DNA from 2 places in the Pantoea eucrina genome. Region 1 is predicted to be linked to the other one. Evidence: predicted binding sites of a transcription regulator. Region 1 holds the regulator's gene; the other holds the start of a gene.
The links. Region 1 encodes PhoB, which activates phosphate uptake and scavenging genes when phosphate is short. Its sites were predicted from a motif close to CTGTCATAAAACTGNCNNAT; they were not measured.

Region 1 (3,208 bases):
CAGGCGACGGGCAAAAACCTCTTCGACTTTCAGTTCGCTCAGCGTCTCATTTGTCAGCCGTTCCAGGCTGCGCTGACGCAGCGCGCGGCTGCGGCGCACCAGCAGCACCTCTACCGGCAGCGTGGCCGTGAGCTGTTCAATACGCCGCTGCAGATCGGTGAGGTACTCCTGCGTGGTGATCTCGATATCCAGCCATACCGGCAGCGATCCCTCATAGCGGGCAAACTGTGCCAGCTGCGCCTCAATCTCTGCCATCGAACCTTTTAGCATCTGCATCGGCTGAAAGGCGGGTATGGTCAGCGCGGTTACGCTCTCCAGCGTGCGGCCAAAATCGAGTAGCCAGACGCTTTTATCACGTCCGCTCTCATCAAAACTGAGCGGGATCGGTGAGCCGCTGTAGCGAATATGTTCCGTGCCGGCAATCCGCTGCGCACGGTGAATATGGCCGAGTGCAATGTAGTCTGCGGGCGGAAACGCCTGCGCCGGAAACGCATCCAGCGTGCCGATATAGATATCGCGTACCGCGTCGCTTTTGGTCACGCCCACGGTAGTGAGGTGGCCGGTGGCGACGATTGGCAGCGGCTCATCCAGCCGTTCTCTTTCTGCCACGGCGGCGCTATAGCAGTGCTGGTAATGCTGCTCGATCGCCTGCAGCAGCGATAACTGCTTGTCGCGACCGGACTGACCGGCCCGACTGCGCAGAATATCGCGCGGGCGCAGATAGGGGATGGCGCACAGCAGCGCGCCCGGCGATCCGTCGCGCTGCGTCAGCGTCAGCACCTGCTGTTCACTGCCGGGGGTAGCGCTGGTGATCACCCGGGTGTTAAGGCAGGCCAGCAGTTCGCGCGACTCATTCAGCGTGGCGACTGAATCGTGATTGCCCGCCAGCACAACCAGCTGACAGCCGCTGGGCTGCAGCGCGACCACAAACCGGTTAAACATTTCACGGGCGTAACTGGGGGGCGAACCGGTATCAAACAGATCGCCTGCCACGATCAGTGCATCAACCTGATGCTCAGCAATTTGCCGGAGCAGCCAGTCAAGAAAAGCCTGGTGTTCGGCGGCGCGACTCTTGCTGTAAAAAAACTGACCGAGGTGCCAGTCTGCGGTATGAATAATGCGCATGGGGTGTCCTGCCTGAAAGCTGGCGGCCAGTATAACGGCTTCGGGCACAAAGGAAAAAAGACGTTTTTGCCGGTGCGAGGGTGGTTTTTATCTCTTGCTTACCGGCCGGGTTTTTCATAAAAGTGTCATAAAACTGACGCATAATGACGCCGCATATCCTAGTGACATCCCGTCACACTCGCAGGAGCAATAATGGCCAAGCGCATTTTGGTTGTGGAAGATGAAGCGCCCATCCGGGAAATGTTATGTTTTGTGCTGGAACAGAACGACTATCAGCCTATTGAAGCGGAAGATTATGACAGCGCGATTAGCCGGCTGATTGAACCCTGGCCCGATCTGATCCTGCTGGACTGGATGTTGCCCGGCGGCAGCGGCATCCAGTTTATTAAGCATCTGAAGCGCGAAGCCATGACGCGCGATATCCCGGTCATGATGCTGACCGCGCGCGGTGAGGAAGAGGATCGCGTGCGCGGACTGGAAGTGGGCGCAGATGATTACATCACCAAGCCGTTCTCACCGAAAGAGCTGATGGCGCGTATCAAAGCCGTCATGCGGCGCATCTCCCCGATGGCGGTCGAAGAGGTGATTGAGATGCAGGGGCTGAGTCTCGATCCCTCCTCACACCGCGTGATGTCGGAGACCACGCCGCTGGAGATGGGGCCAACCGAATATAAGCTGCTGCATTTCTTTATGACGCATCCGGAGCGGGTCTACAGCCGCGAACAGCTGCTGAACCACGTCTGGGGCACCAACGTCTATGTCGAAGATCGCACCGTAGATGTGCATATTCGTCGCCTGCGTAAAGCACTGGAAATCTCCGGCCACGATCGTATGGTGCAAACCGTACGCGGAACAGGGTATCGTTTCTCTGCCCGCTACTAAACGGAGCCTGCTACCGTGCTGGAACGCCTCTCCTGGAAGCGATTACTGACCGAGCTGGCGCTGGCCTGTCTGCCTGCGCTGCTGTTCGGCCTGCTGTTTGGTTATCTGCCGTGGTGGCTGCTGGCAGCCGTCTCAGGCGTTCTGGCCTGGCACTTTACTAATCTGATGCGGCTCTCCCACTGGCTGTGGGTCGACCGCTCAATGACGCCGCCCACCGGGCGCGGCAGCTGGGAACCGCTGTTTTATGGCCTCTACCAGATGCAGTTGCGTAACCGCCGTCGCCGCCGCGAGCTGGGAAACCTGATCAGGCGTTTTCGCAGCGGCGCGGAGTCGCTGCCGGATGCCGTGGTGCTCACCACCGAAGAGGGCACCATTTTCTGGTGCAACGGCCTCGCTCAGCAGCATCTGGGGCTGCGCTGGCCGGAGGATAACGGCCAGAATATTCTCAACCTGCTGCGCTATCCTGAATTCTCCCGCTATATCCGCCAGCGCGACTTTGCCCGGCCGCTGACGGTGGTGCTGAATAATCAGCGGCACATGGAGTTCCGCGTGATGCCTTACAGCGAGGGGCAGTGGCTGATGGTGGCGCGCGATGTGACCCAGATGCATCAGCTGGAGGGTGCCCGCCGCAACTTTTTTGCCAACGTCAGTCATGAATTGCGTACGCCGCTCACGGTGCTGCAGGGCTATCTGGAGATGATGGACGATGAGGCGATGAATGCGCGCACGCGCAGCAAAGCGCTGGGCACGATGCAGGAGCAGACCCGGCGCATGGACAGCCTGGTCAGGCAGCTGCTGACGCTGTCGCGCATCGAGGCGGCCCCGGCGCTCGATCTCAAAGAGCGGGTCGATGTACCGGCCATGCTGCATCTGCTGCAGCGCGAAGCGGAAACGCTGAGCCAGGGGCGCCATGTTGTTCACTTCCATACCGATCCTCATCTGCGCGTACTGGGTAACGACGAGCAGTTGCGCAGCGCTATCTCGAACCTGGTCTATAACGCGGTTAACCACACGCCGGAAGGCACGCATATTCATATCAGCTGGCTGCGCACGCGGCAGGGAGCGGAGTTTAAAGTCTGCGATAACGGTCCCGGCATCAGCGAAGAGCATCTGCCGCGCCTGACGGAGCGCTTTTACCGCGTTGATAAAGCGCGGTCGCGCGCCACCGGGGGCAGCGGACTGGGGCTGGCGATCGTCAAGC
Region 2 (3,208 bases), 670 kb from region 1:
GCCTGATCTACTACCGGCGCGGTAAAAGCGACGATGCGCCGGCGCCCTCTGTTGAACGTCGCATGAGCAATAACATCTTTCTGAAGAAACTGCGTATCGCGTTTGCGCTGAAAACCACCGATATTCCCGACATCCTGCTCAAAGCCAACTTCAAGGTTTCACAGGGCGAAATCGGCGCTATCTTCCGCAATCCGGATCACAAGAACTATCGCGAATGTGGCGATCAAATTCTGCGTAATTTCCTGAAAGGGTTAACGCTTATCCAGCGTCCGGGAACGCCGGCGAAGAAAAGCTGATCGCACGGCGCAGCCTGCAGGCTGCGCCCGCCACGTGCTCAGGCGTGACGCCTGCCGATCACCCAGCGTTTATGCACATAGAGTGAAGCGAAGATCACCGCAGCGCCCGCAATAAAGCTCGGCCAGTGCGGCTTCTCCTGCCAGATCGCCAGATTCACCAGCAGTCCCGCCGGAACGTGCATATTGTTCATAATGCCCAGCGTGCCGGCATCCACCTGCGTGGCGCCATAGTTCCACATAAAATAGCCCAGCCCGGATGCGGCCACACCCAGCCATATCAGCACGCTCCACTGCAGCGTAGTCGTGGGCAGCTTCTGCGGATTGCCCCACAGCGACCAGGCCAGGGCGGCAATCAGCACCGCTCCGAGATAGAACCAGGAGAACGCCGTATGCTGCGGCATAGGCCGCGTCTCCTGCAGCCGTTTGTATCCCACCATGCCGACAGCAAAGCAGAGATTCGCCGCCTGCACCAGCAGCAGACCCAGCCAGAAATGATCGCTGACTTTGTCATAGCGAATAATGGCTGCCCCCGCTACCGCCAGCAGCGCGCTGAAGGCGTAGCCAATGCGCAGCGGACGCCGGCTCAGCAGGTCGTAAATCAGCGTGATATAGAGCGGCGTCATCACCGTAAACAGCAGGAACTCAGATACGCTCAGGTAGAGATAGGCTTCAAAACTGAGCAGATACATAATGCCGAGCTGCAGCATTCCCACCAGCATATAAAGCAGCAGCGTTGATGCCCGGTAGCCGCGCCAGCGCAAAAACGGCAGAAAAACCAGCGCGGCCAGACCTAGGCGCATCAGCACGGAAAACCAGCTATCAACCTGGCCGGCCAGATATTCGCCGATCAGACTGAAAGAAAAAGCCCACAATACAGTGGTGATAATAAGTAACAGCACGGCACACCATTCCCCGATAAACAGACGCGCTAGTGTAATCAAACCCGCCTGCGCCAGCTGAATAATCTGGTTTACAACTGAATACATTTTACTCACTCGTAGCTTGCAGCTATCGATACGTGCTGGTCAGCTGTTACCTCCTGACACAAACTCTGGTCAGAATGCGCATCAACACTGGCTTAAAACCTGGCAAAATGCGCGAAATCCAACATTTGCTGGTTTTTTTCGCTCCTGATTGTCATAAAACTGTAACATATGTGTCACACGTCACAGTAACGCGCAGCAACCATCTCTATTCTTTGCGCGATATGGAAACGCCAGGTTTCCTTTGCGCTTATGCGTATTTCTGCCCCAACCTGCTGGGAAATTCATAACTATTCTGCGCCCCGGAGGGCCACACTCATGCTGAGTATTTTCAAACCTGCACCGCATCGGCCTCAGGTCGCTGACGATCGTGTTGATCCGCTGTATCGCCGGCTGCGCTGGCAGATCTTCCTCGGGATCTTCTTTGGCTATGCGGCTTACTATCTGGTACGCAAAAACTTCGCGCTGGCGATGCCCTATCTGGTTGAACAGGGCTTCTCGCGCGGTGATTTAGGGTTTGCCCTCTCCGGCATCTCTATTGCGTACGGCTTTTCCAAATTCATCATGGGTTCTGTTTCCGATCGCTCAAACCCGCGCGTTTTTCTGCCGGCGGGCCTGATTCTTGCCGCCTCGGTCATGCTGTTTATGGGCTTCGTACCCTGGGCGACCTCCAGCATTATGGTGATGTTTGTGCTGCTGTTCCTGTGTGGCTGGTTCCAGGGAATGGGCTGGCCGCCGTGTGGCCGCACCATGGTGCACTGGTGGTCACAGAAAGAGCGCGGCGGCATCGTTTCGGTGTGGAACTGCGCACATAACGTCGGAGGCGGTATCCCGCCGCTGCTGTTCCTGCTCGGTATGGCGTGGTTTAACGACTGGAAAGCGGCGCTCTATATGCCCGCGTTTGGCGCCATTCTGATCGCGCTGTTTGCCTTTGCCATGATGCGCGATACGCCGCAGTCGTGCGGCCTGCCGCCGATTGAAGCGTGGAAAAACGACTATCCGCCTGATTACAGCGAGAACCATGAACAGGAGCTGACCGCAAAGCAGATCTTTATGCAGTACATTCTACCCAATAAGCTGCTGTGGTATATCGCGCTGGCAAACGTCTTTGTCTATCTGCTGCGCTACGGCATCCTCGACTGGTCGCCGACCTATCTGAAAGAGGTGAAACACTTTACGCTGGATAAATCCTCCTGGGCCTACTTCCTGTATGAGTATGCGGGCATTCCCGGTACGCTGCTGTGCGGCTGGATGTCAGACAAAGTGTTCAGAGGCAATCGTGGCGCGACCGGGGTGTTCTTTATGACGCTGGTGACAATCGCTACCGTGATCTACTGGCTTAACCCGCCGGGCAATCCGGGCATCGATATGCTCTGTATGATTGTGATTGGCTTTCTGATCTACGGCCCGGTGATGCTGATTGGCCTGCACGCGCTGGAACTGGCACCGAAGAAAGCCGCCGGCACCGCAGCGGGCTTTACCGGCCTGTTCGGTTATCTGGGTGGCTCAGTGGCAGCCAGCGCTATCGTTGGTTATACCGTTGATTTCTTCGGCTGGGATGGCGGGTTTATGGTGATGATCGCCGGCTCGGTGCTGGCAGTGGTGCTGCTGCTGCTGACCATGATCAACGAACATAAGCATAAGAAACAGCTGGGATAAGCGAGACGGGCCGGGAGAGACCGGCCCGTTTTTTTACTCCAGAAAGAGTTTACGCAGCGTGTGCGGCACCGCATCGTCCGCATTGCTGCCAATGATCTCCAGCGACGGCAGCGTATCCTTCAGGCGCTGCTGACCGTTGTGCATAATGCACCCTTTACCGGCCATACTCAGCATCTCAACATCATTCATGCCATCGCCGAATGCGATGCACGCTTTCAGCGAATGCCCCAGCTGTTTTGCCACAGCCTCCAGCGCGTGCCCCTTCGACAC

Region 2: a site for PhoB is predicted at 1,431-1,450, ahead of glpT (glycerol-3-phosphate transporter). Genes of this name have one in related genera too.

The regions. Positions count from the first base shown of each region.
Region 1 is NZ_CP083448.1:789,755-792,962, forward strand. It holds gene sbcD (exonuclease subunit SbcD) at 1-1,125, opposite strand, end outside; gene phoB (phosphate response regulator transcription factor PhoB) at 1,318-2,007, shown strand; gene phoR (phosphate regulon sensor histidine kinase PhoR) at 2,023-3,208, shown strand, end outside.
Region 2 is NZ_CP083448.1:124,290-127,497, reverse strand. It holds gene LAC65_RS00570 (YehS family protein) at 1-296, shown strand, start outside; gene LAC65_RS00565 (carboxylate/amino acid/amine transporter) at 335-1,195, opposite strand; gene glpT (glycerol-3-phosphate transporter) at 1,598-2,938, shown strand; gene yigL (sugar/pyridoxal phosphate phosphatase YigL) at 2,972-3,208, opposite strand, start outside.